DNA from 3 places in the Parvimonas pharyngis genome. Region 1 is predicted to be linked to each of the others. Evidence: a T-box and tRNA genes for the amino acid it is inferred to sense, from the RefSeq annotation. Region 1 holds a T-box; the other regions hold tRNA genes.
What was found. A T-box is a leader RNA that pairs with one kind of tRNA and senses whether it is charged. The one in region 1 lies ahead of leuS (leucine--tRNA ligase), so its partner is inferred to be a tRNA-Leu.

Region 1 (10,227 bases):
GACGTTGCAACAATTGTATTTTCATTTAAAAAGTCTTTATTATTTTCACGTCCTATACTTACATATATTTCATCTCCATTATAACTTAAAAACAAATCTTCTAACTCATTTTTATTCTCTAAGAAATGAATTAATTCCTTAGCCTTATTTAAGTCTCTATATTCTGGAAAATTAAATATATTTGAAATACCTTCAAGTTCTATGTTAGATTTTTCAGTTTTTGAAATTTCATTTCCTATCAAATTCGTAATATCTGTTATAAATGGAATCTTTGATACAAAAGTTAATTTCAAATACTCTAATCTATCATTTAAATCAGTTACTTTTACATTAATTAAATATTTTTTTAAGTAAAATATCAAATCTTGTAAAAGTTCATCGCTAAGTTCAGTTTTTGAATCAAATACTGTATTAATTACCTTACCATTATCAAAAACAAAAACTAGTACATAAGAATTTCCGCTTATTTTTATAACATCAATACTCTTAACAGAACAATCCATATAATCTGTAATCATTGTAGCAGTAATACATTCTGTTACTTCAGAAATTATCTTTGCAGACTCTTTGAAAATTTTACTTTTCTCTTTAATATGTCTTGATAAAATGTCAACTCCATAAGTGTTTTTAGAAATCTCATCAAAATGAGAGGACAATAGATAATTAACATAATGTCTATATGCCTTGTCTGATGGAATTCTCCCAGAAGATGAATAAGCTTTATTTAGAAAACCTAATTCTTCTAAATCACTCATCTCATTTCTAACCGTTGCTGAACTAACTCCCATATCATATTGTTTTGAGATTGTTCTAGAGCCAATCGGTTCAGATGTGCTAATATAACTATCTATTATGGCATATAAAATTTTCAATTTTCTATCATCAAGCATTTTATCACCTCTTTTTTAGCACTCAATCTATTAGACTGCTAACAATATTATATTATTATTATTCCCCTATGTCAAGTTTTAAAACATTTTTTTTAAAAAATTTTTAAAATTAAGTAATTATCACTAGTTTTTAACAGTAATAAATATATCTTAATTAGTAATAATATATTTTTATATATTTTTTTTAAAATAAATTTTAAATAGTTGACAAATTTTTATAATATTGTTATTATTATCTTGTAAAAATTATAACTTAAACTTATTTAGTTTTTAGGTTTAATTATAATTTAATATTGTATTACATATTAATACAATAAATTTTTACTTTGTTAGTTAAAATTTAAGGAGGACTTTTAAATGAAAGTAGCAGTTGTATATTGGTCAGGTACAGGAAATACAGAAAAAATGGCTGATTGTATCGCAGAAGGTATTGAAAATGTAGGTTCTGAAGTAGAAGTAATCTTCTCTGATGATTTTGGCGCTGATATGTTAAACGATTATGATTTAATCGCTTTTGGTTGTCCAGCAATGGGAGATGAAGTTCTTGAAGAAACAAGCTTTGAACCAATGTTTGAAGAAGTTGAAGAAGAACTTAATGGTAGAAAAATTGCTTTATTCGGTTCATATGAATGGAATGAAGGACAAAAATGGATGAAAGACTGGAAAGTTAGATGTGAAGGAGTTGGAGCTGTATTAGTAGCTGAACCACTTTGCGTATATGATTGTCCAACACCAGAAGATGAAGATGAATGTGTAGCATTCGGAGAAAAAATTGGTAAATAATTAATAGTAAAATAAAAAGTAGCTAATTTATTAGCTACTTTTTTTAAAATATTCATAAAATTACAGAGTAATTACATCTGCTTTTAATTTATATATTACATCTTTTCTTTCTACTATTATATTAACTTTTTTTGAAAGTTCTTCATCGCATCTTATTTTTTCTAATAGTCTTTTTGATGGATTAATAGTATATGCATTACCAAATCTTCTAAGCATTGATAAATCTCCGGTAGTATCCCCATATGCATATGATTTTTCAGTATCTATATTATATTTTTCAATTAACTCATTACATACTTTATCTTTTCCTTCACTATGCCACATAGGATCTATTTCACCAGTAAATTTTCCATTTTCATCATATAAATATTTTGTCGCTCTAAATTCTGTGACGTCATATTTACTTGCCATCTCTTCAACTAAAAAGTCCGGACTTCCTGAAACAAAAAAAATTAAATGGCCATTAGTTTTATGAAATTCTAACTCATTTCTAGAAAAAACATATACTCTTTCAAAAACTTTTTTTATTGATTGTTCTGCTATAAACTTATTGTAGTTTATATCAAAGCCTTTTAAATCACTTCTATATTTTTCAGAAAGAGCTTCAATATATGCATCATATGCTCCATATCTGTTAACATATTCCATATATAGTTGTTTTACGTCATTTACCCAAACACTCTCATCCAATATTTCATATTTAATAAGTCTTTTAAAATGTTCAATCATTAGTGATTCTCTCGCTATAGTCCCATCTATATCAAAAAAAGCAGCAATATTTCCCATATGAACACCTACTTTCTTTTAAAATTCATAAGTAATAAGGCATAAAATAGTGAAACAACTCCACTTGTTCCAATAATCATTGCATAGTATAACGAATTGATACCTCTAGATGTTAAAATATTTGTCCATCCATCTGCTAAAAAAACAGTACCAACTATAATTAAAACGAATGCTGGAATAAATTTTATAAATCTATTTTTTAATCTACCTAGTAAATATGTTACAAGCATTCCAACGAATATTGCAAGTAATACTGCAATAACTGACAATCTTTTTGCAACTAAAATTCCTAATAACTCTTTCATACTAACCCCTACTCTCTAATTCTTCTTTAAGCTCAGGTAATGATTTCAAACAAATCTTGTCTTCGCTTATATTCAGTAATTTTAAAACTTCACACAAATCTTCGTAATTCGATACCTCAATTTCTATATATGGATAAGGATATACTTCTTTATCCCAAATATCAATATCTATATGAGCATTTTTTAATTTATATGATGTCCTAAATTTTTTCTCTATATCAAGTTTATCATATCCTATAAGAGACATTATTTTTAACATTTCTCCACTATTTTCTAATGAAACATTATATTCATTAAACTCTTTCAAAAATTCATTTTTCTTATGTTCCTTATAAGTTAATTCTGAGTTAATTTCTTTTCCATTATCATCTAAAAATTTTCTAATTCTTAAAAAACTTCCCTTTGGAATGTATTCAAATTTTGAAGAAGATAATCTAATATTTTCTTGATTTTCACATCCAATAAATTCTGCTCCCAAATCTTTCAATTTATTTTTTATATCTTCAACATCTATATTTAAAATTTTTACTTCTAATTCTTTTTCCATTTTATCTCCTAATAAGTCTTGGGATAAATTGCAAGTAATCCGCAGAAATACAGTGAAATTCAATTCCTTCAACAACTTCATCAACTACATTATTTAAAGAATATGCATGAAGATGGCCATATACTGCAACTTTTATATTATGTTCCTTTAAAAATAATCCAAAATCATTTAAAGTTCTATCTTTTTCAACTGGTGGATAATGAAAAAGGCAAATAATATCTTTTTCTTTGTTTTTAACAGAATCCAAACTAAGTTTTAATCTTGAAAGTTCTCTGTTATAAATCTTTCTATCAGTATCCTCAGAAAATTCAGAAGACTTTGGAGAAAGCCAACCTCTCGTTCCAATAAAAACATAGTCTTCAGTTTCAAAACTATTATTTTGTAAAAAAAACATATTTTTTAAATTGAGTTCTTTTATTTTAGTTAAACTACTCCACCATAAATCGTGATTGCCCTTCAAAAAAATTTTCTTTCCTGGAAGACTTTCAATTCTCTTTAAATCATTATATGCTTCTTCAATTCTTAAAGCCCAAGATATATCTCCTGGAACAACAATATAATCATTTTCTTTTACAATATCTTTCCAAGCCTCAAACATTCTCTGTTCATAATTTTCCCATGCCGAGCCGAAAACTTCCATAGACTTATCTCCAGTATAATCTAAATGTAAATCAGATAAACCGTAAATCATTCTAACTCCTAAACAAAATTTTTAACCTTATCTATACTTTGACTTGCAAGTAAATATCCTTCCTTATATAAATCAATAACATCTTGAAAATTAGTTGTAAAAGATTTAAATTTTAAAGGATTTACAGGTGCAAATACCAACGCTTTATTATCTTTTTCTAACTTATCAACCAAATCCATTGTTTCATTATATATATATTTTTCATTTTCCATTACCTTAATAAACATAGGATAATCTTTATAAGCAAGTCTTACTCTATCACTAACTTCTGATTTTACTCTTCTATATCCTCTATTTTTTGCTAGTAAGATTATAAATTTTTCATAGCCTTTTTCTATCGCTCTTTCAAGAGGATTTGTATTATACATTCCACCATCAAAATATGGAATACCATCAATTATAACATATTTTGCCATATCTGGTAGAGAAGATGAAGCTATTATTTTATTAACCATATCTGAGGTGTTTTTTGCATCTTTTGATGAAAAGAATTTATAACTACCATCAATCAAAGAAGTTACCCCGGCTTCGAATTCACCTTCTAAATTTTTATCAAATTCTGGAAAATCAAAAATTCTATTAACCATTGATACTAAATCAATAGGTTCTGAAGAATTTTTTAATAATTCCATATTTTTTAAAAATTCATTAAACAATTTATTTACATCGAATTCTATTCCACTAAGGAATTCAAATCCTGTAATTGCCCCTGCAGATACACCAACAACATAAGGAAATTTAATTTTATTTTCTTTAAAGCAATCTAGGACTCCTTTTAAAAAAGCTCCTCTCATCGCTCCACCTTCAATTACTAATGCAACTTTATTATCCATAAATTACCTCACATTTACTAAGTTATATTTATTATTTTACCATAAAATAAAAAAATATACAAAAAAGCAAGTCAATATGACCTGCTTTTTTTATTTTTTAATTTAAAATTCTATTTAACAACTATATTACAAATTTTTCCTGGAACAAAGATTTCTTTTACGATAGTTTTTCCTTCTACAAACTTTTTAACACTTTCATTGTTATATAGTTCTTCTTTAAAATCTTCAAATTTAGCATCTTTTGGAATCATCAAAGTAGCTCTAACTTTACCATTAATTTGAATTGGCATTTCAACTTCGTCATCTATTGTTTTTGCTTCATCATATTTTGGCCAAGTTTGTTCAAAGATATATCCTCCAAAATTCATTTCTTGCCATATTTCTTCTGTTATATGTGGAGAAACAGGATTTAATAAAATTAAGAATACTCTTAAATCTTCTCTAGAAATTTCTTTCGCTGAATAAAATTCATTAATCAAAGTCATAAGAGCAGCTATAGCAGTATTAAATTTTAAAGATTCGAAATCTTCTGAAACTTTTTTAATTGTCTTATGGATTGATTTTTCTAAAGATTTGGACATTTCTTCGGATGAATTTGTTATTTCTTGTAATTTCCAAACTCTGTCTAAGAATTTTCTACAACCATTAATTCCACCATCAGACCAAGACGCACTTCTTTCAAAATCTCCTAAGAACATTTCATAACATCTCAACGCATCTGCCCCATATTTATCAATCATTTCATCAGGATTTACAACATTCCCTCTTGATTTAGACATTTTTTCTCCATTTTCTCCAAGAATCATTCCATGTGATGTTCTCTTTAAATATGGTTCTTTAGTATTTACTACACCTATATCATAAAGGAATTTATGCCAAAATCTTGAATACAACAAGTGCAAAGTAGTATGTTCCATACCACCATTATACCAGTCAACTTGATTGAAATATTTTAAAGCATCCTTTCCAACAAGATTTTCTTTATTATGTGGATCCATATATCTTAAATAATACCATGATGACCCTGCCCATTGTGGCATTGTATCAGTTTCTCTCTTTGCCTTTCCTCCACATTTAGGACAAGTACAATTTACGAATTCATCAATTTTTGAAAGTGGAGACTCTCCCGTTTCAGTAGGTTCAAATGATTCAAGCTCAGGAAGTCTTAATGGCAATTCTTCTTCTGGAATTGCAACCCAACCACATTTTTCACAATTTACTAGAGGTATAGGTTCTCCCCAATATCTTTGTCTAGAAAAAACCCAATCACGAAGTTTAAAGTTAGTCTTTTTATTTCCAATACCAAGTTTTGATAGATATTCAAAAATCTTTTCTTTTGCTTCTTTAACTGAAAGTCCGTTTAGAAAACCTGAATTTACCATAATACCACTATCTGTATCAGTATATGCTTTTTCTTGAACATTTTCTCCACCACTAACAACTTCAACTATTTCTAAACCAAATTTCTTAGCAAAATCAAAATCTCTAGTATCATGTGCAGGTACTGCCATAATTGCTCCACTACCATAAGTCATTAGAACATAATCAGAAATAAACACAGGTATTTCTTTTTTTGTACAAGGATTAATTGCTGTTATTCCGTCAATCTTAACTCCTGTCTTATCTTTATTCATTTCAGTTCTTTCAAATTCTGATTTCTTTTGAACTTCTAAAATGTAGTTTTCTATTTCTTCCTTATTTTTTATTCTGTCTTCATATTTTTTAAGTAATGGATGCTCACATGATATAACCATATAAGTAGCACCAAAAATTGTATCTGGTCTTGTAGTATATACTAAAATAGAATCATCAACATCTTTTATTTGGAATTTAATTTCCATACCATAACTTCTACCAATCCAATTGATTTGTTGTGTCTTAACTCTATCAATAAAATCAACTTCCTCAAGATCATCAATAAGTCTATCAGCATATTCAGTTATTTTAAGCATCCATTGGTTTTTAACTTTATGAATAACTTCACTACCACATCTTTCACAACATCCACCAACAACTTCCTCATTTGATAAACCAACTTTACAAGAAGGACAGAAGTTTATTGGCATTTCCATTTTGTATGCTAGCCCTTTTTCAAACATCTTCATAAAAATCCATTGAGTCCATTTGTAATACTCTGGATCTGTTGTGTTTATTTCTCTATCCCAATCAAAAGAAAATCCAATACTCTTTAATTGTTTTTTGAAATTTGCAATATTATTTTTTGTTACAACTTCAGGATGAATTTTATTTTTCATCGCATAATTTTCAGTAGGCAAGCCAAAAGCGTCCCAACCCATTGTAAACAATACATTTTGTCCTTCAAGTCTTCTTTTTCTACTTACAACATCCATTGCAGTATATGGTCTTGGATGTCCTACATGAAGTCCTTGACCAGAAGGATATGGAAATTCAATTAAAGGATAAAATTTCTCTTTATCATTAATTTCACATTTAAAAGGCTTCTTTTCATCCCAAATATCTTGCCATTTTTTTTCGATATTTTTTGGATCATAATTTTTCATAACATTCCTCCATTCCATAAAAAAACTTCCGCCTCACAAAGAGACGAAAGTTGAAATTTCCGTGGTACCACTCTAATTAGTATTAAACTCACTCTATGATTATAACGTAATCAACGGCATTTGCATTTTATGAACAAGTTCAATACTTCAAAATATTATTTTCCACCAAACAATAACTCTCTAAAAATTTGAATATATTTACTACTTTCAATCAAAAATTTTCTAAATCTATAGTATAAATATTCTATCATATCTTTTATTTTTTTTCAATACATCAAAGTTTAAAATCAAAGTTTTCCCTTATAAATTTTTTAAAGAAAACATAATTTAGAAATCCCTTTACAAATGTACAAAAAGATATTACAACCCATATATATGTTATATCTAATTTTAAATATAAAACCAAATAAGCTAGCGGAATTCTTAGAGCATTCGAAAAAGTACTTATTATAGTAGGTGTTTTCGTGTTTTTTAATCCATTAAACATACCAGAAATTCCTATTTCAAGAGCTAAGAATATTTCTGAAAATGCTAAAATTTTTAAATAGCTAACTCCCATTCTGATTGTTTCTAAATCGTCTTTAATAAATAATCTAATTATAAAATCTGAAGAAACAAATAAAAAGACTGAACAAAAAACTCCAATCCATAAAATTATTTTAAGTCCTTTTTTATAACCAGATTGAATATTTTCATAATTTTTTGCCCCATAATTTTGAGCAATTAAGGCACATAAGGCAATAGAAAAACCTTCAACTGTCATCCAATTTATTGCTTCAATTTGTACAGCTACATTTTCTGCTGCAACAGCATTTTCTCCCCAGTTTGCTATTATTCTAAGTAATATAGTAGAAATGAAAGCAAATATACAAGATTTAAAAGCCGTTGGAACACCGAGTCTTAAAACCTCTTTAAATATTGCTTTACTAAAATTCTTAACCAAATTAAAGCCATGTAATATTTTCCCATCCAAAAATGAAAATACTATAAAAATTCCTGTAACTATCATTTGAGATAAAGTAGTTGCAATTGCAGCTCCACTTACACCGTATTTTGGTAATCCAAAATATCCATAAATTAATATTGGATCTAATACTATATTTATAATAAGCCCTGCTGAGTTCGCTATAAATGGCACTTTACTATTTCCTGAACCATTAAACACTCCAGAAAATAATGGATTTAAAAATGTAAAAGGCAGTCCCAATATTACAATATTTAAATAACTACTCGCTAGAGAATTTACTGTTTCACTTTTTATGTTAAAAAATTTAATTATATCAACTCCGAAAATATATAATAATATCCCAAAAGTTATTGACATAAATAGATTAATTGCAACTGATGTATCAATATATTTTCTAAATTGTTTATCATCTCTTGAACCTATACTATATGCTACACCTATTTCAATACCTGTTTTTGAAACTAGGACTAATGAATTAGCAAACCACATAATAAACGAAACTATTCCAACACCAGCAATAGCTTCTGTTCCAAGCTTTCCAACCCAAAATGTATCCATCAGACTATAAGACATCTGAATAAAAGAAGTTGTCATTATAGGAAGTGAAAGCAGTATTAAATTTCTATAAATTCTGTTATCTAATAAATTAATTTTTTTCATTGTTAATTCCTACAGTTTATTTAATAAATTTTTAATATGTTCAACACTTCTCTTGTACTTCTTATCACAGAAATTACAAGAAATCTCAATTTCTTTACCTTCTTCTATTATATCATTAAGCTCTTTCTTGCCTAACCCTAATAACATATTATCAATCTTTTCATTACTACAATTACATTTATAGTGAATTATTTTTTCTTCAATAACTCTAATATTAAAAATTTTCAAAATAGAACAAATATATTCATAAAAACTCATATCATCAGTCTTTGAAGATAAATAATTTTCTAGTTCAACTTTAAACATATCTGAATATATTTTAAATTGAGATAAATCTTTTTCTGTATAGTTAGGTAAAAGTTCCATCATAAAACCAAATGAAAAATACTTATCTTCAACTTTTTTTACCTGTAAATCAATTGATGTTACAGTTTGGTTTGAAGCACTGAAATAATTACTAAAATTTTCACTAATATTAGAAGAAATTATACTTGTTTGTCCAATATATGGTGCTTTAAGGCCTAAATCTTTAATTAAAACAAGTATTCCATTATCTCCTATAAAATCTTTTGAAGATTTTCCCTTTTCGTATATTTTATCGTATTTACTTATATTTTTGTTTTCTAAATATCCTGTTATAAAAGAATTATTATATAATTTTGAAATTATAAGACCACATTCTCCATTTGTCTTTAATTTTAAATCAATAGAATCAGTATCATTTTTTAAGTCGGAATAAAGTAACGCATTCATCGTTAAAACTTTTCCCATTTCAATATTTGCACTAACAGAACTCTTTTGTAATTTTTCAAAGTCTTCAACTATATCATCAGTAAAAGCAAAGAAAAATCTAATTGAATTATGTTCGTCAATACATCTCAATATTTTAGCCATAAAATCTCCTTAATATCAATTTCATATAAAATTATATACTAAAAAATTAAAGAAATCAATTGATAAATTAATATATTATCCCGTATTTTTTCTTTGCAATTTCAGTATATTTTTTTATAAATTCTTCTTTTGATTCTGTATAAGCATCTCGATTATGTTCAAATTTTTTCCAGAGAGATAGTTTTAATTTTTCATACTCTTTTGCTATTTCAAAATTTTCTAATAAATAGTCCCTAAAATACAATTCATCATTATCTCCATCTAATCTTATATGCAAATGAAATACTCTTTTAGCAAATCCTTTTTCAGTATATCCTTTATTCATAGAAATTCTCTTTTCATCTTCACT
Region 2 (10,227 bases), 390 kb from region 1:
AAGTTCAGCATTAGCTCTCTTAGTAGCTTCTGGTCTTAATTGTTCTCTAACTGCTTCTTCTGTAGTATTTAACATTTTGAAATAATTATCTAAATCCATATTGTATTGTCTAATTCTACCTGCAAAATCTCTAAAAGCTTTATCAACTTCTTCATTTATCATAGATTCTGGAGCTTCTACATTTGAACTTTCTATAAGAGCATCAATCGCATTATTTTGTTTTTGAACTAATGCATTTCTTTCTGCTGCTTCAGTTAAATTTTTCTTAATATCTGCTCTGTATTCTTCCAATGTATCAAATTCTGAAACATCTTTTGCGAATTCATCATCTAATTCTGGAAGTTGTTTTTCTTTAATTGAATTTATTTTTACTTTGAAAAGTGCTTCTTTCCCTTTTAATTCTTCTGAGTGGTATTCTTCAGGGAAAACAACATTAACATCAACATTATCTCCAATATTCTTTCCAAGTAATTGTTCTTCAAATCCTGGAATAAATGTATGTGATCCCACTACTAAATCATAATTTTCTGATTTACCACCATCAAATGGAACACCTTCAACGCTTCCTTCAAAATCAATATTTACAGTATCCATATCTTTAACTGGTCTATCTTCTACTGAAACTATTCTTGCGTTATTTTCACGTTCTTTATTAATTCTATCTTCAACCATTTCATCAGTTACTTCAATTTTTACATCATCAGCAACTAGATTTTTATAATCTCCTAATTCTGGAACTGGTTTTAATTCTTGTTCAAATTTGATAACAATAGCCTTGTTTTTATCAAATTCTTCAATGTCAATCTTTGGCATTCCGCAGATATCTTTGTTTAATTCTAATTCTTTAACAGCTTCTTCAAATAAATCTGGTAATAGTTCATTAACAGCATCTTCAAAGAAAATTCCTTCTCCATAGTTTAATTCAATAATTTTTCTTGGAGCTTTTCCTTTTCTAAATCCTGGAATGTTAAATCTTGATCTCATTTTATTATAAACTTTATTTATTGAAGCTTCAAACGCTTCTGGACTTATTTCTGATGTAAAAACAACTTTCTTTTCATCTCTTGATACTAATTTAGTATTCATACATATCCCTCCTAATTCCTATATAAAAATATATTATTTTCTATTTACATACCCAAAAATTATAACATAAAATATCATATAATTCAATACATTTTACTAAATTTAAGATACAATTTAATTGGAATATTACACAATTTAGCTTTCAAAAATATAACTTGTCATTGAAATAGATCCTAGGGAACATCCTTCATTAAATATTTCTACTTGCTTATATTCTTGTGCACATCCTAACGCAATGAGTAAAGGATAGAAATGCTCAGGAGTCGGGACAGAATGTCTATAATCAAAAATGTTATTATTAAAATTTACTATTGCTTCAATATTTTTATTAATAATATTTTCTTTAATAAAATTATCAAATTTATTAGCCCAGTTAAATCCATCTTGTTTATTATAATCTATTAACTGTAAATTATGGACTATATTTCCACTTGCCACAACTACTATATCATCATTCAATAACTTTTTTAATTCTTTTCCAAACTCATATTGTTCTCTTGGACTTTTATTTTTATCAACACTTAATATTACAACAGGTATATCTGCAGAAGGATAAGTTTTACATAATATACTCCAAATCCCATGATCAATCCCCCATGAATTATCCTCTTTAACATCAAGTTCAGATATTATTCTTTTTGCAAAATCAACATCATTTTTTGGTTCGTATTTAATTTCATATAGTTCTCTTGGGAAACCATACATATCATAAATTTGTTCATTACTTTCTGCAGTTCTTACAAATTGTCCATCAGTATACCAATGAGCAGAAATCGCAAGAATCATCTTTGGTTTTTTTATTTTTCGACTTAAAAATTTCCAACTTTCACTAAATTCATTGTTTTCTATTGCATTCATTGGTGATCCATGTCCAATAAATACTACATTTTTATTATTCATATTTATCACCTGACTAATTTATACCCATTTTATTTTTTTGATATACAAAATCACTGTTGGATAAAAAAATGTTACTCATAAATGAGTAACATTTTAATAATTATTTTTCTAAGTTAACTGAATTCCAATCTGAATAAGAAGTTGTACATTCAATTTTAACTAAGCCTTTCTGTCCAGAATAATCAGCTGTCCAATGAATTCTTTTTAAATAATATGAGTCCTTTATAAAAACAGCTTCAAAAGAAAATTTAACTTCATTTGGAGTAACTTTATCAAGTTTTAACTTATATTCTGTCTCTAATAACTTATATATATCAGATGAATTAGCACCATCTTTAAATTTTATGAGGTATTCATCGTCTTTTTCTTCCAGTTCAAAATCATTTTGATTAAAAGCATATATTCCTTTTAATAATTTAAAATAATCAGGATTTATACTATAAGTAACATTAGTTTTTTCAGAAGTATCTTCTATACCATCAATCATTTTAGTTAAAATAAGAGTTCTATTTTGATCTCCTACCATTTTAGCTATATAATTATTATCAGATTCATTCGAAGGACCATTGTAATTAATTTCAGCTATCCCTTTAGAGACATTTTTACTGATAGGGTCTACAAATATCTGAGCTTTCATTAACTGAGTTTTTAACTTTCCTGTACTTTCATTGCTAATTCCATTTACTAAATAATATGAATTTACAGTGTTATTAACATTTTTAGCATTTTCTAATACTTCACTAATATCTTTTTTTGAACATGCTGTAAAAGTAAAGATTCCAAATAGTAAAGCTACTAATAAAATTCTTTTATTTTTAAACATTTTTATCACCTCTAATTTTTTTCTTTGATAATTATATCACAAATAATTAAATTTATAAAGTATATTAATAATCTAATAAAAAAAGTTGGAGAAAAGTCCAACTTTTTAAATCAATTAATTATTTAGTTCCAAATAATCTATCTCCTGCATCTCCTAGTCCTGGAATAATATAGCTATGTTCATTTAATCTTTCATCAAGAGCCGCTACAAAAATATCTACATCTGGATGATTTTTTTGAACTGCATTAACACCCTCAGGTGCAGCAATGATACAAACTAATTTGATATTTTTACATCCTTTTTGTTTTAAAAGTTTAATCGCATCAGATGCTGAACCACCCGTTGCAAGCATTGGGTCAAGAACTAAAAAATCTCTTTCTTCAGCATCAACAGGTAATTTACAGTAATATTCAACTGGTTGTAATGTTTCAGGATCACGATATAATCCGATATGTCCAACTTTAGCAGCAGGAAGAATATTTAACATTCCCTCAACCATTCCAAGTCCAGCTCTTAAGATAGGAACAACTCCTAACTTTTTACCAGATAATCTTTTAACCTTTGTCTTTTGTAATGGTGTTTCAATTTCTACTTCATCAGTTTTTAAATCTCTCGTAACTTCGTAAGCCATAAGCATTGAAATTTCATTTATCAAAGCTCTAAAATCTTTTCCACCCGTATTTTTGTCTCTTAAATATCCTAGCTTATGTGAAATAACTGGATGGTCGAATACTGTTAAATTTGACATATTATTTCCTCCTATAATTATGCAAAAATTTTTACCCTATTAAATTATAATTTTTACTATTATACAAAATTTTTATTAAATAGTAAAGTCTATTAACTATTTAGTTAAAATATTTGTAATATTTTTATACAAAAATTTGAAATATAATTATTGAAATCTTTCTACTTTTATGTTATACTATTCGAGTAATTAAATACGCCGGCGTGTCGGAACTGGCAGACGAGACAGACTCAAAATCTGTTATCCGCAAGGGTGTGTGGGTTCGAGTCCCACTGCCGGCACCATATTAAAAACTAACTTTTGTTAGTTTTTTTATTACAAAAAAACTTCTAGAAAGGATAAATTTATAATGTTAAAAGAAAAAAATATAGAAGAATATATTACGAATAAAGGTTGGAAATTTTCTAATAATAAATCCATAGTTGGAGTTATTATGCCTAGTAAAATAAGTTTATTTTTTGGAACTGGAGGTATATTTACTACAAAATATATTGCTTTACATTTTGGAGAAGACGGTATAGCTGTTATGCCTTTGAATAATTTAACGGGAAAAATCGAATCTAAATCTAGCTTTTTAATAACTAATAATAGAATAAAAAGTATAAATTTTAAAAAGAAATTACTTTCATATCAATTAATTATTGGTGGAGAAAATTTTGAATTAAAATGTAGAGTAAATAAAATTACTATTGCAGCCTCTTGGCATAAGAAAGGATTAGCAAATATCTTAGAACAGTATAATTAATTTTAGAATTTACCAAATACTATATTTAGATTTTAATAATAAAAAAAGGTATGAATTATCATACCTTTTTCTTTATTTAACATTATTCATTTTTTCTCTACACACTTTTTCTATTAAATCTAATTTATCTATACTTTCTTTTTCAGTTTTACCTATTGTATAAATATATAATTTAATTTTAGGTTCTGTTCCTGATGGTCTTAAAGCATACCAAGATCCATCGTTTAAATAATATTTAAGACAATTTTGTTTTGGAAAATCTAAATATCCTTCTTTAAAATCTATTATTTTTTCTAAAGAAATTTTTCCTATTTCTTTAATAGGATTATTCCTAAAGTCTTCCATCATTCTTCCAATTCTTTGTTGTCCTTCTATTCCCTCAAGTTCTAGAGAAACTTGTCTTTCATTATAATATCCGAATTCTTCGTAAATATCATTTAAAACATCTAATAAACTCTTTCCTTGTTTTTTGTAATATGCAGCCATTTCTACAACCATCATAGAAGCTCCAACAGCGTCTTTATCTCTTACAAATGTTCCATAGCAGAAACCTATGCTTTCTTCATATCCAAAAACATAATTTTTTTCTTTTGTAACATCATATTCATTTGTCTTTCCACAGATATTTTTAAAACCTGTTAATGTTTCAACTGTTTCAATTCCATATTTTTTTGCAATAGTCTTAGATAAATCTCCTGTTACAATTGACTTGACTAACACTGGATTTTCAGGTAAATTATTAAGAGCATGTCTTTGTGAGAAAATATAATATGATAATAGTGCTCCTATTCTATTACCATTTAAAAATACATACTCCCCATTTTTATCTTTTACTTCTAGAGCAACTCTATCACAATCTGGATCAGTTGCAATTAAAATATCAGCGTCAACTTCTTTACCTAATTTTTCAGAATATAGAAAAGCTTTAGGTACTTCTGGGTTTGGATATCCTACAGTTGTAAATTCAGGATCTGGAAGTTCTTGTTCTTTAACAACAAATATATTTTTAAATCCTCTTCTCTTTAACACTTCTCTTACAGGTAGATTCCCAACACCATTTAATGGAGTGTATACAACCTTTATATCTTTGTCTATATTATTATCATTTATAGTTAAATTTAAAACTTCATTTTTATAATCTTCATCTACTGAATCATCAATATATTTTGCAATTCCACTTTTTAACGCTTCCTCAAATGGAATTTGTTTAACTTCTTCAAATTTTTCAATTTTTTGCATATGATCAGAAATTTGATTTGCTATATCATCAAGAATTTGAGAGCCTTCCTTCCAATATGCTTTATATCCATTATATGCTTGAGGATTATGACTTGCAGTAACCATTACTCCCGCAATACAATTTAATTTTCTTATAGCATAAGAACACATTGGAGTAGGTCTTATTCCTTTATAAATATATGATTTAATTCCATTTCCAGCCATTATAGAGCATGTAAGTTCAGCAAATTCTTTAGAACCATATCTAACATCATAACTTAATGCTACTCCCCTTTCAATAGCTTCTTTACCATGATCAATTATTGTATTTGCTAGAGCCTGAGCCGCTTTTGAAACCATATATTTATTCATTCTATTTGTTCCAGCACCTAGCTTTCCACGAAGTCCAGCAGTTCCAAATTCTAAAACTTTATAAAATCTATCTTTAATTTCTTCTTCATCATCTTTTATAGAAACTAAATCTTTTTTTGTATTTTCATCAAAAAAGTCATTATTTAACCATTCTTCATAAACTTTTCTATAATCTATCATAAAGTCCTCCTAAATATATATTACATTATATTTTACATCAAAAGGTATTTTTTTTCAACTGAAGAATATTATTCAAACTAAAAATATTTGTTTGTACTTTAAAAATTATGGTATAATTAAGTAGTATGATTAAATAAAATTATGAGGTGATAAAATGAGATTTGTTTCTTGGAATGTAAATGGACTTAGGGCTTGTCTTAAAAAAGGATTTTTAGACTATTTTAATGATATTGATGTAGATTTTTTTTGTTTGCAAGAAATTAAAATGAGTGAAGGACAACTTGACCTTGAACTTGAGGGATATGAAACTTACTATAATTATGCTCAAAGAAAGGGATATAGTGGAACTGCAATTTTTACTAAACATAAACCTTTGAGTGTAAAATATGGTATGGGAATTGAAGAACATGATAACGAAGGAAGACTTATAACTTTAGAATATGACGATTTCTTTCTAGTAACTTGCTATACTCCAAATTCAAAACAAGACCTTTTAAGACTTGATTATAGAATGGTTTGGGAAGATGCATTTAGAAATTACTTACTTGAATTAAATAAAACAAAATCAGTAATAGTTTGTGGTGACTTAAATGTTGCTCATAAAGAAATTGACCTAAAAAATCCTAAGACAAATAGAAAAAATGCTGGATTTACTGATCAAGAAAGAGAAAAAATGTCAATTCTTTTAGATAGTGGATTTACTGATACTTTTAGATTCTTCTATCCTGATAAAGAAAATGAATATAGTTGGTGGAGTTATTTCGGAAAATCAAGAGAAAAAAATACAGGTTGGAGAATTGATTATTTCTTAACTTCAAAAGATATGGATGATAGACTTGTTGATGCTCAAATTCATCAAAGCATTTTAGGTAGTGATCACTGTCCTGTATATCTAGAAATTAAATAATTGTAATAAAAAAGACTATTACTTCTTGTAATAGTCTTTTTTCTATTCAACGATTTTTAATTTTATATTATTTTTATCCTCAATTTCAACATAATTATTTTCTTTTACATAATCAATTAAAACTTCACCTATATCTCTTGTATCTTCTTTAAGAGTCTTTAATTGAGGAAAAAGTGAAAAATTACCTCCCCCAGTTGCCCTATAATTATTTAATACAAGTTTATATTTCTTTTCTAAATTTATATCTTCCCCTTCAACTTTTACATCGGATATAAAATTTTTTCCACTCTTTGAAATATTCATTGTATATTCTATCCCATCAAGCAAATCATAATTATACATCTCTCTTTTTGGATATAAGAATTTTGGATTTATATCAATCTCATCATCTTTAACAATCCAATATGTTGAAAGTTGTGTAAGATAATCTAAAATATTTTGTCCACTCATCTCTTTTAAAACGAGAGTATTTGGAAAAGGATAATTTAAAATAATATCTCTATATCTTAACTTTTTACCAAAACCAGGCATTACTTCAAAAAGACAACAAGCAGAAATATCAGCATCCATTGTTTCCTTTTGAATTTTATTTATAAAACTTGTAATTGAATGCTTTTCTAATTGTGCAGTTTTAGTATTTGAAATATACATTTCTTTATTACAACTACCAATTTCTATATCTAACCATTTTTCAGTTTCGTTTAAAGCTTTTTTAAACTTTTCTTCCATATCTAAATCAATTTCAAAATTTGAAATATCTTTTAGATTAACTGAGATATTCTCATCAAATACAATCTCCATACAAGTTGAGCATCCATCACCACATTGTATTACAAGTGTATCTTTTATTTTTCCTTTTAAAGTTCTATGTTGATGTCCAGTTACCAAAACATCTATTCCAGAAATTTTATCACAAATTTCGTATCCGACATTTTCACCTGTTAAGTTTTCAGTTGGTTCTCCACTTTCCAAGTCTCTCTCAAAACCACCATGATAGAATACAATAACATAATCAACTTTATTCCTAACAGTTTGAACTGAATTTTTAACTGTCTCAAAAACATTTAAAATTTCAAGATTTTGAAGATTATTAGGATTTTCCCAATGGTCAATATAATCAGTTACAACCCCAATTAGTGCAATTTTTTTATTGTCAATTTCAACAATATTTGTATTACCTAGTTTTTCATTTTTATACTTTACATTATTTGTAATACATTTTGCATTGTTTTCTTTAACATATTTATATAAAAATTCACTTCCATAGTTAAAATCATGATTTCCAATATTTATAAAATCACAATCAAGATGATTAAGTGCTTTTGCAACTAGATTCTCTTTTAAATTTGCATTAGCATAGGTAACCAACGGTGTTCCTTGGTTTATATCTCCATTATCAACATAGATTACTTTTCCTTTTAGTCTTTCTTCTTTTAAAAAAGTTGAAAATCTAGAAAGTCCTTTATTTGCAACAGATGAATTTACAAAATTATATGCTAATATATTTCCATGAACATCAGTTGTTGATAAAATTTTAAAAGCCATTAATATCCCCTCGCCAATTTTCTTCTTACATTATTTGAAAATACTTCTATTATTAGAACTAAAACTATGATTCCAACTAAAATTGATCCAACTTCATTCCAACGATAATTGTTCATTGCAAAAATTAATGGTGCACCAATACCACCAGCCCCTACAAGTCCAAGAACTGAAGCATCTCTTAAATTCATATCAAATCTATAAATAACAATTGAAATTAGCTTTGAATATATTTGTGGTAAAATACCATATCTAATTTGTTCGATTTTTGTACATCCAATCGCTGAAAGAGATTCTATAATACCAAAATCTAAATCTTCAATAACATCTATATATAACTTAGTTACCATTCCTATTGAAACAACTGACATTGTAAATACCCCTGCCAAAGCACCAGGGCCTGTAACTCCTATAAACATAAGTCCATAGATAAAAGCAGGTACAGTTCTAACACACATTGTAAAGAACCTTCCTATTACAGCTACATATTTCGAAACAATTTTCTTTGCAGAAATAAATGCAAAAGGAATTGATATAATTGCCCCAATTATTGTTCCTAAAAATGCAATACACATAGTTTCAAATAATAAGTAAATAACACCTTTATTGTCAAGTCTAAAAAGAAATTCTAAATCCGGATGTAATATTCCACCTATAATATTTTTAGCAATAGTCATTGAGTCTTTAACATCTTCACCTTTTTTTATTGACATCGCTGACCATACTAATAGTCCTAAAACAATCACCACAACTGAAATAATATATGTGTATGATTTTGGCTCTTTATTTAATTTTTCTTCTACTCTTGTATTATTCATTTCCATTACTCCAACCTTTCTCTAAAATGTTCACTTACAATTTCTATTACAAACACAGTTAAAAGTAATAAAAATACAATAGTACCAACTTTGGAGTATTCTCTCCATCCTAATTTTTCATTTAATATCATACCAATACCACCAGCACCAACATAACCTAGTATTGCAGCATATCTTACATTTCCTTCAAAGTTAAATAATGAAGTTGATATATATGATGGCAATACAACTGGTAATATTGCATATCTAAAAGCATAGAATTTAGTAAAACCCATTGACTCCATACATTCAAATGCTCCCATATCAACAGTTTCAATTTGTTCATATAATAATTTTCCAACATAAGATAATGAGAAAATGAATATTGCAACAGTTCCTGCAAAAGTTCCAAGTCCCCATATATAAGTTGCAATTAAAGCACAAACAAGAGATGGTAATGTTCTTAAAATACTTAAAAATAATTTAAAAAATCCATTTACAAATTTATTTTTCGTTATATTGTTAGAAGCTAAAATTGCAATTGGTAAAGAAACCAACGCCCCTAAAAATGAACCCATCAATGACATTTTAATAGTATCAAAAAGAGGAGTCAAAACCTCTTTAGTATAACTAAAATCTGGTGGAATCATTCCTTTTAAAATATTAAAAAAGTTTCCAAAATTGCTAAAAACTTCAAAATTAAAATCTGTTACTCTTATTGATATATACATCAATACAATTACGATTATTGTTATTAAAGGAGTTTTTGATCTCGGTCTAAAAACTACTTTGCCATTATCTAAAGTTATTTTTTCTTTTGGAAATATAGTATCAAATATATTCTTCATATTATTCTCCAATTACAAATAAATCTTTTTGGTAAATTTTATCTAAAATTTCCTTTGTAAT
Region 3 (10,227 bases), on a different contig from region 1:
GGAAGTATCTTACTTTGCAAATATATAGAAAAAGAAGACGGAGAATATGAAGTAGAAGAAATCGAAGATGATGAAGAATTCAGTAAGGTTTCTGATGCATTTGATGCTTTAGTTGAAGAAGACGAAGAATAATAAGAAGTCTATAAAGTGCCGTTATCGGCACTTTATTTTTTTGAAAGAGGGGATTTATGTTTAAGGCGGTTTGTTTAGATTTAGATGGAACTCTATTGGATGATGATAAAAAAATATCTGATAGATGTTTTTTATTGTTAGACAATTTGATTGAAAATGGTATAGAAGTTATAATCGCTACTGGAAGACATTTTTATATGGTATCAGATTTTTTGAAACCTTTAAAAAGAGATATAATGGTATGTGCAAATAATGGAGCTATGAGCAGATTTAAGGAATCTAATAAATTAGTAAATGTTGAATATGTAAGTAATTGTAAGTTTTTAGAAATTTATAATAAAGCATTAGAATGTGGAATGAATCCATATATTTATGTAGACTCTTTTGTTGATGGTTATCATTTAGCTATAAAAGATGGACAACCAAAGAAGAGTCATTTCGAAGAAAATATTGTTGATAAAAAAATTGCTGTTGATAGTGTAAGATATTTTAGTCAAATTGATGTAGAATCTTTAGAAACTGTTTTATGTATTGCTTTTTTAGATAAAGAAGAAAGAATTGATGAGTTTTTTGAATATTTCAAAGATGAAGAAGATTTAGTTAAAAATATGTATTTTGTTCCAAACGGGAAAAAAGTTTTGGAATTTCAATCTAAAAAAGCAGATAAATGGATCGCTATAACTAACTATCTTAAGAGCAAGAATATTAGTCTTTCAGAAGTTGTATCTTTTGGTGACGAATTTAATGATAAGTCAATGGTTAAAAACTCAGGTATGGGTTTTGCTATGAAAAATGGTATTGAAGAGTTAAAATCTTTAACAAATAATATAACCGAATTTACAAATAATGAAGATGGGGTATATTTTGAATTGAAGAAAATATTTAAAGATATTGTAGGAGAATAATATGGCTTGTGATTTAAAATTTAATGGAATAAATGGTGAATTTTCTTTAGATAAGTATAAAGGAAAGAAAATAGTATTATATTTTTATCCAAAGGACAATACTTCAGGATGTACTTTGGAAGCAATTCAATTTAGCGAACTTAAAGATGAGTTTGAAAAGTTGAATGCAGTTGTTATTGGGGTTAGCAAGGACTCTCTTGCAAGCCACAAGAAATTTATAGAAAAACACAATTTAACTGTGGAATTAGTTTCAGACGAAGATTTATCAATTCAAGAACATTTTGATGTTTGGAAAATGAAAAAATTATATGGTAAAGAATATATGGGAACTGTTAGATCCACTTTTATTTTGGATGATAAAGGAAATATTCTAAAAGAATTTAGAAATGTAAAAGCGAAAGATCATGCTTTAAAAGTTTTAGAAGCGTTGAAGGAATTATAATGTTAGAGGAAGATTTTTACAGAACGTATTCAAAATATCTAAGAGATATTTATGGAGAAAAAGTTTATAAGTTACCTGTTAAATTAAATTTGAGCTGTCCTAATAGAGATGGAAATATCGCTACAGGAGGTTGTATTTTCTGTGGAGAAGAAGGTGGTTCTTTTGAAAATTGCCATATTTCTATGTCTGTTAAAGATCAAGTTTTGAGAAATAAAGAATATATTTCTAAAAAATATAATGCGAAAAAATTTATTGTGTATTTTCAAAATTTCACAAATACTTATCTTGGAATGGACGATTTTAAAAAGATGATAGAAGATAGTATTGTTGATGATGATATAATTGGTATTTCTTTATCAACAAGGCCGGATTGTATTTTAGAAGAACAATTATTATTTTTGAAAGAATTTCAAAATGGCAGAAATTTAGAAATTGACTTTGAACTTGGATTACAAACTGTAAATTATAGAACTTTAATTAAACTTAACAGAGGACATACATTGGCTGAATTTATAAATGCAGTCAATTTAATTCATAAATTTGGATTTAGAGTTTGTACACATATTATTGTTGGATTGCCTTGGGATGATGAGATAGATATGGTTGAATCTGCAAAGATTTTATCTGCTTTAAATGTTGAAGAGGTTAAATTACATTCGCTATATATTGTTAAAAATACAGTTTTAGGAGAAATGTACTCAAAAGGAGAAATTGAGTTGATAACGAAGGAAAAGTTCATTGATTTAGTTATAGCTTTTTTGAGAAATCTAGATAAAAATATAGTGTTACAAAGATTGCTTGGTCGTGTACCAGAAGAAAATAGTCTTTTCTGTAATTGGAATACGAGTTGGTGGAAAATTAGAGATGAAATTTTAGTAAAAATGGAAAAAAATAATTATAAACAAGGTGATTTGTTTAATAATTTTGAAGGAGTAGTGAAAAAATAATGAAAAACTATGGACTTTTTGATGTTATAGGACCAATAATGATTGGACCATCAAGTTCTCACACTGCAGGAGCTTGTAGACTTGGACGTATTGCTAAAATAATCTATGCAAGAGATATAAAGAAAGTAATTTTTCATTTACATGGTAGTTTTAAAAACACATACCAAGGTCATGGCACTGACAGAGCTTTAGTAGGTGGAATTTTAGGGTATGATACTGATGATGAAAGAATTAGAGATGCTTTAAATATTGCAAAAGGTAGAGGAATTGATTTTTCTTTTGTTCCAATGGATTTGTTATATGCTCATCCTAATACTGTTAAAACTGAATTCATTGACCAAAATGGAGAAAGTTTCTATGTAATTGGTTCATCAATTGGTGGTGGAGCAATCGAAATTACGAATATAAATGGTGTTGAAGTTAAATTTGGAGGATTGTATAATACTATAATCCTCAAATATAATGATAGATATGGAATGATTGCACAAGTAAGTACAATTTTAGCTGAAAACAAGATAAATATCGGTAGTTTAATTATGAATAGAGAAGACGGAGTTGCTTCAGCTATCATGGAAATTGATGGTGGAATTGATGAAATGGCTATTTATAGAATAAGTAAATTACCAGATATGTTAGAATGTATGATTTTAAAACCATTATAGGAGGTTATATGATTTCTTCAGGAGCACAATTATTAAGATTATGTAAAGAGAAAAACAAAAAAATTAGTGAAATTGCATTAGAATATCAATTAGAAGAAATGGATATAACAGAAGAACAACTTATGGATATGCTTAGAGAAACTTATGAAGTTATGAAAGCATCTGCATCTGATGTTATTACTAATGATAAAATCAATCCATTTAAAATAACTGGTGGAAATGCTAAGAAAATATTAAGACATGCACAAAGTGGAAAAAGCATTTTAGGAGAGTCTATGGTAACTGCAATTGCTAGAGGTTTTTCAACATCAGAAGTAAATGCAGGTATGGGAAAGATTGTAGCTGCACCTACTGCAGGGGGAGCTGGAATTTTACCGGGAAGTCTTTCTTGGATACAAGAAGAATTTAATTATACTGATGATCAAATGCTAATGGCGCTTTTAGTTTCTGGAACTGTTGGAAGAATTATTGCAACAAATGCAACTATTTCTGGAGCTGAGGGTGGTTGTCAAGCAGAATGTGGAGCGGCTACTGCAATGAGTGCTGCTGCAATAGTTGAATTACACGGAGGAACACCAGAACAATCTTTAATAGCTGCATCTTTTGCGATGCTTATGGTATTGGGATTGGTGTGCGACCCTGTTGCAGGGCTTGTGGAATTCCCATGTGCATTAAGAAATGGGTCAGGAACAATTAATGCTTTAGTTGCAAGTGATATTGCACTTGCGGGTGTTGAATGTATTGTACCTTTTGATGAAGTAGTTCAAGCAATGTATGAAGTTGGAAATGCACTTCCTGAAACATTAAGAGAAACTGCTTTAGGTGGATGTGCTGCCTGCCCATCTGCTAAAAAAATGGAATGTAAGGTATTCCCAAATAGATTAAGTTAATAAAACGGACGATTAAGTCCGTATATGTAGAAATGGTGGAACTGGTAGACACGCTATCTTGAGGGGGTAGTAAGCACAGCTTGTGAGGGTTCGAGTCCCTTTTTCTGCACCAACTCCGTTAGATAAACTAACGGAGTTTTTTTATTGGGAATGTTTTAAATATAAAATGTTTAAGTATTATTATAAGGTAATTAATAAAGATTGAGTAATTAAACTCAATCTTTTTTTGTAAAAAAGATCAATAAAAATTTTTTATTAAAAACCATAAAAAAGTACTAATATTTGTATATTTTTGTCGCTTTACTGTCCGATTTTAAATTGACATCAAAATAAAAATGGTGTAAAATAATTATGAATACAAGTTTTTAAAAATATTTTTGTATATAAATGATTTTTGTTATTATTAATTTTATTTATTAAAAAATTAAAAACTTGTGATACTAAAAAGAGGTGAGTAAAGTGAGCGTGAACACTTTTAAAGGTGGAAAGCATATCCATGACTTTAAAGAGTTGACTAATTCAAAACCTGTTAATTTTGGTTTTGTACCAAAGGTAGTAACAATACCTCTATCACAACACTCAGGAGCACCAGCTACTTGTTTGGTTAGTAAGAATGATTTAGTAAAAGTTGGACAAAAAATTGGAGAAGCCTCAGCTTTTATTTCTGCTAATGTTCATTCAAGTGTTAGCGGTAAGGTTAAGTCTATTGACGAGATTATGACAGCTACTGGAGTTGTGTGTCAAGGAGTAACTATCGAAAATGATGGTTTAGACGAATTAGGATATGAAGAAAAAAATTTAACAATTGACGAAGTAAGCGCGACAGACATAATAGACGCCATTAAAGAAGCCGGAATTGTCGGCCTTGGTGGTGCAGGATTTCCTACTCATGTTAAGTTAACAGCTAGAGAAGGACAAGTTACAGACTACATAATAATAAACTGCGCTGAATGTGAGCCATATTTAACAAGCGATCAACTTATGATGGAATTATATCCAGATAAAGTTGTTATGGGACTTTTACTTGCAATGAAGGCAATGGGTGCTAAAAAAGGTATTCTAGGTATTGAAGATAATAAGCCTCTTGCTATTGATAAGTTAAAAGAAGCCGCTAAGCCTTATCCTGAGGTAACTGTAAGTGTCGTAAAGACAAAATATCCTCAAGGAGATCAAAAGAGACTTATCCAAGCTACAACAGGAATAGTTGTTCCTTCTGGAGCATCAACTTCTGCGGTTGGAATTAGAGTGATAAATGCAAATACTGCTATTGCTATTAATGATGCAGTTCTTCATGGTAAGCCATTATATGAAAAATTGGTTACAATGACTGGACATGCACTTAAAGAACCGCAAAATGTTATGGTTAGAGTAGGATCTAAAGTTTCTGATGTTGTAGAATATATTGGGGGATATGCTAGTGAACCTGGAAAGATTATTTCAGGAGGACCTATGATGGGTGAAACACAATATACTCCAAATGTAGCTACAGCTAAAGCTATGGGTGGATTGCTTTTCATGACTCAAGAAGAGAGCGCCCCTAAAGCTGTAAGTCCTTGTATTAGATGCGGTAGATGCGTTGATATTTGTCCTGTGTACTTACAGCCTTTATATTTACAGCTATATACTTTGAAAAACAAAGTTGAAGAAGCGGAAAAACTACATTTAATGGATTGTATTGAATGTGGTTCTTGCTCATATATTTGTCCGTCAAACAGACCTTTAGTTGAAACTATCAGACTTGGAAAAGCTGAAGTTAGAAAACAAGGTAAAGGAACTAGAGCATAAGGAGGGTACTATGGACGAAAAAGATTTAAAAGTTGAAGTCCCTTCTGAAAATGGAACGGACCTTGAGACAAATGAAGTGGTATCTGAAAATGTTGAAGAAGTAAAGGAAGTAACTGAGGTTGATACAGAAACTGTTGAAACTGCTTCTGAAACTAAAGAAACAAAGTCAGAAAGACCAGTAAGAGAAAGAAGAGAAAGAGCTCCTAGAGAGCCGAGAGAAAGATCTGAAAGACCTGTAAGGGAGAGAAGATCAAGAGTTGCATCAGAGGAAGAAACAACAACTTCTGATACAACTGAAACTAAAGAATCAGGTGAAGAAGCAAGTGCTGAAAGACCTGATAGAGAAAGACGTGAAAGAACTCCTAGAGAACCTAGAGAAAGAGCTGAACGTCCTGCTAGAGAAAGAAGAGAAAGATCAACAGAAGCTAGTGCAGATTCTGAAGAGAAGCCTGCAAGTGAAAGAAGAGAAAGACCTGCTAGAGGTAGAGGTAGTGAAGAACCTCAAATGAAATTATTTGTTGGCTCATCTCCTCACATACGAAGTGAAGCAACTGTAAGTACAGTTATGAGAGATGTTGTTATAGCTTTAATACCGACTTTATTAGCTGGAATTTACTTCTTTGGATTAAGAGCTTTATTGGTAACATTGGTATCAGTAGCTTTTGCTGTTGGTTCAGAATATGTTTACGAAAAATTAACTCATAGACCAATTACTATAAATGATTTTTCTGCAGTAATTACTGGTATGCTTTTAGCATTCAACGTTCCTGCTACAATTCCTTATTGGATGATAGCACTTGGAAGTATGTTTGCTATAATCATAGTTAAACAATTATACGGTGGACTTGGAATGAACTTTATGAACCCTGCACTTGCTGCAAGAGCTGCGTTATTAGCATCATTTCCAACTGCAATGTCAAATTATGCACCACCTAACTCAGGAATTTCAAATTTAATAAATTCATCAACTTACTCTTCATTGGATGCTGCAACTTTTGCAACTCCTTTATCAAAGGGAACTCAAGTTAATTTCCTTGAAGCATTCATTGGTGTAAGAGGAGGTTGTATTGGTGAAGTTTCAACTATATGCTTATTAATTGGAGCTGCATATTTATTATACAGAGGAGTTATTCAACTTAGAATTCCACTTGTATTTATATCTACAACTGCTGTTGTATTAGCTCTAACAGGAACAGCTATAGCTGATTTACCGGTTCAAGTTTTAATGGGTGGACTTATATTAGGGGCATTCTTCATGGCTACTGATTATGTATCAGCTCCCGTTAATAGAAAAGCTCAAATATTTTTCGCTATGGGTTGTGGTATAATAACTGCACTTATTAGAAACTTTGGTAATTTACCTGAAGGTGTAAGTTATTCAATTCTATTTATGAATATATTTACTCCACTTCTAGAAAAATATTGTGTCCCTAAAGTATTTGGAGAAGGGAGAGTTAAAAAGTAATGAAAGAATCTATTAAATTAACTGTAAGATTATTTTTAATTACTGCAATTGCAGGTTTTGTTCTTGCATTTGCTAATAGTTTTACTTCTCCTGTAATTAAAGAAAGAGAAAAGACTCAATATGAGGCAGCTTTGAAAGAAGTTTTTGCCGATGCAGATAAGTTTGAAACTCTTGATGAAGCAAAACTTGAAGCAATTAAAACAAAGATAAAAAATATTGAAAAAATAGAAGTTGCGAAGAAATCAGATAAAACTGTTGGTTATGTATTTAAGACTTTAGGAAAAAATGGTTATGGTGGAGATATTTCAATGCTTATGGCTGTAAATACTGAAAATCAAACGATAGTTGGATTTAAAGTTTTAAAACATAGTGAAACACCAGGACTTGGAAGTAGAGTAACAACGGAAGAATACGCTAAAAGCGTTATTGGAAATAAAGTTACTGAACATTTAGTTAAAAATTTACATCCTGATGCAGATAATGATATTCAAGCAATAACTGGAACAACAATTAGTGTTAATGCTGTTCTAAATGGATTGAATGGCGCTATAGACGCATTACAAGAAATTGGAAAGTAGGAGGGTTAATATGAAATTAAAAAAGATTTTCTTTGATGGTATATTTGCTAATAACCCTGTACTTGTTCAACTTGTTGGTATGTGTTCTGTATTAGCCGTAACAACAAGTGTTACAAACGCAATAGGAATGGGTTCTTCAGTAATATTCGTAGTAACATGTTCAAATATTGTAATTTCAAGTTTAAGAAAGTTTATTCCAGATAAAGTAAGAATACCTGCTTATGTAGTAATTATAGCTACATTCGTAACATTAGTTCAAATGTTCTTAGCTGCGTATTTACCTGCACTTTATGATAGTTTAGGACTTTTCATACCACTTATAGTAGTAAACTGTCTAATTTTAGCAAGAGCAGAGTCTTTTGCATCAAAGAACACAGTATTCTCATCTATGATTGATGGTATAGGACAAGGCGTTGGATTTACATTTGCATTGATAGTATTATCAAGTGTTCGTGAAATTTTAGGAAATGGAACATGGCTTGGTTTTCCAATCCTTGGAAAAAATTATGTAAGTATAGGTGTTATTACACAAGCTCCAGGAGCGTTTATTATTCTTGGACTTTTAGTAGCTGGATTTAATATGTTAAGTAAAAGAGTTAGCGCTAAAAAAGAAGGAGGTAACTAATGGGTACTATATTAAAAATTTTAGTTGCATCAATTTTAGTAAATAACTATGTTTTGGGACAATTCTTAGGAATTTGTCCGTTGATTGGTGTATCAAATAAAGTAGAAACTGCTTTTGGTATGGGTATGGCGGTTACTTTCGTAATTACTATTTCAAGCGCAGTAACTTGGATGATCCAAAAGACATTATTAGATACTTTAGGACTTGAATATTTACAAACTATAGTATTTATCCTTGTAATAGCAACTTTGGTACAATTTGTTGAAATGGTTCTTAAGAAAATGAGTCCAAATCTTTATAATGCTTTGGGTGTTTTCCTACCACTTATCACAACAAACTGTGTAGTTTTAGGTGTTGCGATTACAAATATTCAAAAAGAATATAATTTGTTAGAAACAATTTTTAATGGTATGGGTGCTTCTCTTGGATTCTTATTAGCTATCGTATGCTTAGCTTCAATAAGAGAAAAATTAGAAGTTACAGAGGTTCCTAAAAATCTTGAAGGAGTTCCTCTAACATTAATTACAATTGGACTTATGTCTCTAGCATTTTATGGATTTGCTGGATTAGTATAGAGGTGAGATTATGAATGAAATAATGGTACCAGTTTTATTACTTAGTATTTTAGGTATTTTATTTGCATTAATTCTTGCATTTGCATCTAAAGTATTTTTCGTAAAAGTTGATGAAAAAGTTATACAAGTAAGAAATGAATTGCCAGGAGCAAACTGTGGGGCTTGTGGATTCCCGGGTTGTGATGGGCTTGCAAAAGCTATTGCTGAAGGTAGTGCTGGAATAAATTCTTGTCCTGTTGGTGGAGCTGACTTGGTTGGAAGACTCGCTAAACTTATGGGTACTGAAGCTGGTGAAGTTCAAAGAATGGTAGCTTGCGTAATGTGTCAAGGAGATAAAGATTTAGCAAAAGAAAAATACATATATACTGGCATTAGAGATTGTAGAGTAAACAACTCAATGCAAGGCGGAAGTAAGACTTGTGCTTATGGTTGTTTAGGCTGTGGTACTTGCCAAGATGTTTGTGCATTTGATGCAATAGAAATGATAAATGGACTTGCAGTTGTAAATAAAGAAAATTGTACTGCATGTAACAAATGTATTGAAATTTGTCCAAAGAACTTAATTGAATTAGTTCCTTATGAACAAACAGTAATGGTAAAATGTAAGAGTTTTGCAGCAGGAAATGTAGTTAAAAATGCTTGTAAAGTTGGATGTATCGGTTGTAAAATGTGTGCAAGAGTTTATCCGGAAGCATTTGTTATCGAAAATAATTTAGCAGTTCTAAATTACAAACATGGTTTAGATGAAGACTTACTTTTACAAGCTGCGGATAAATGTCCTACTAATGCAATTCATCCAGGATTAGCAAAAAAAATGGCTGAAAAAGTTAATGAAGTAGCATAAATTTATGAAGAAAAGAGCGAAGAAATTTGCTCTTTTTTATTTGAAATTTTATATTTTTCACAAAAAAACTTGACTTGAAAACATTTCCATATTATAATAACCATAAGGTATTAATTTATCTATTTTACAAATTGTAAGGGGGAATTAGATATGAAATCATATTCTACAGAAAAGATTAGAAATCTTGCGTTAGTTGGTCACAGTGCTAGTGGTAAAACTTCAGTTTGTGAGGCTTTACTTTATAAAACAGGTAACTTGAAAAGACTAGGTAAGGTTGAGGACGGAAATACCGTAACTGATTTTGATAAAGAAGAAATTTCAAGAGGAGTTTCTATTTCAACTGCTGTTGCACCAGTTGAATGGAGAGACTTTAAGAT

Region 2: it encodes a tRNA-Leu, which carries the amino acid that the T-box ahead of leuS (leucine--tRNA ligase) is inferred to sense. The anticodon was not compared.
Region 3: it encodes a tRNA-Leu, which carries the amino acid that the T-box ahead of leuS (leucine--tRNA ligase) is inferred to sense. The anticodon was not compared.

Annotation. Positions count from the first base shown of each region.
Region 1 covers NZ_JBKICJ010000001.1:436,206-446,432, forward strand. Annotated here, with positions in the region: gene hrcA (heat-inducible transcriptional repressor HrcA) at 1-890, opposite strand, end outside; gene ACLGL0_RS02025 (flavodoxin) at 1,248-1,673, shown strand; gene ACLGL0_RS02030 (HAD family hydrolase) at 1,734-2,459, opposite strand; gene ACLGL0_RS02035 (hypothetical protein) at 2,468-2,764, opposite strand; gene ACLGL0_RS02040 (class IV adenylate cyclase) at 2,766-3,311, opposite strand; gene ACLGL0_RS02045 (metallophosphoesterase) at 3,313-4,002, opposite strand; gene ACLGL0_RS02050 (patatin family protein) at 4,011-4,835, opposite strand; gene leuS (leucine--tRNA ligase) at 4,946-7,357, opposite strand; T-box leader at 7,394-7,581, opposite strand; gene ACLGL0_RS02060 (MATE family efflux transporter) at 7,632-8,984, opposite strand; gene ACLGL0_RS02065 (Hsp33 family molecular chaperone HslO) at 8,994-9,878, opposite strand; gene ACLGL0_RS02070 (GrpB family protein) at 9,946-10,227, opposite strand, start outside.
Region 2 covers NZ_JBKICJ010000001.1:47,864-58,090, reverse strand. Annotated here, with positions in the region: gene tig (trigger factor) at 1-1,086, opposite strand, end outside; gene ygiD (4,5-DOPA-extradiol-dioxygenase) at 1,222-1,986, opposite strand; gene ACLGL0_RS00255 (hypothetical protein) at 2,087-2,809, opposite strand; gene upp (uracil phosphoribosyltransferase) at 2,928-3,557, opposite strand; tRNA gene ACLGL0_RS00245 (tRNA-Leu) at 3,755-3,841, shown strand; gene ACLGL0_RS00240 (hypothetical protein) at 3,907-4,302, shown strand; gene ACLGL0_RS00235 (phospho-sugar mutase) at 4,375-6,069, opposite strand; gene ACLGL0_RS00230 (exodeoxyribonuclease III) at 6,227-6,979, shown strand; gene ACLGL0_RS00225 (bifunctional metallophosphatase/5'-nucleotidase) at 7,022-8,524, opposite strand; gene phnE (phosphonate ABC transporter, permease protein PhnE) at 8,524-9,339, opposite strand; gene phnE (phosphonate ABC transporter, permease protein PhnE) at 9,345-10,166, opposite strand; gene phnC (phosphonate ABC transporter ATP-binding protein) at 10,168-10,227, opposite strand, start outside.
Region 3 covers NZ_JBKICJ010000002.1:53,859-64,085, reverse strand. Annotated here, with positions in the region: gene ACLGL0_RS02595 (DUF1292 domain-containing protein) at 1-132, shown strand, start outside; gene ACLGL0_RS02590 (Cof-type HAD-IIB family hydrolase) at 189-1,037, shown strand; gene ACLGL0_RS02585 (peroxiredoxin) at 1,039-1,479, shown strand; gene mnmL (tRNA modification radical SAM protein MnmL/YtqA) at 1,479-2,426, shown strand; gene sdaAB (L-serine ammonia-lyase, iron-sulfur-dependent subunit beta) at 2,426-3,088, shown strand; gene sdaAA (L-serine ammonia-lyase, iron-sulfur-dependent, subunit alpha) at 3,097-3,978, shown strand; tRNA gene ACLGL0_RS02565 (tRNA-Leu) at 4,005-4,090, shown strand; gene rsxC (electron transport complex subunit RsxC) at 4,438-5,763, shown strand; gene ACLGL0_RS02555 (RnfABCDGE type electron transport complex subunit D) at 5,774-7,228, shown strand; gene ACLGL0_RS02550 (RnfABCDGE type electron transport complex subunit G) at 7,228-7,806, shown strand; gene rsxE (electron transport complex subunit RsxE) at 7,817-8,431, shown strand; gene rsxA (electron transport complex subunit RsxA) at 8,431-9,006, shown strand; gene ACLGL0_RS02535 (RnfABCDGE type electron transport complex subunit B) at 9,017-9,850, shown strand; gene fusA (elongation factor G) at 10,001-10,227, shown strand, end outside.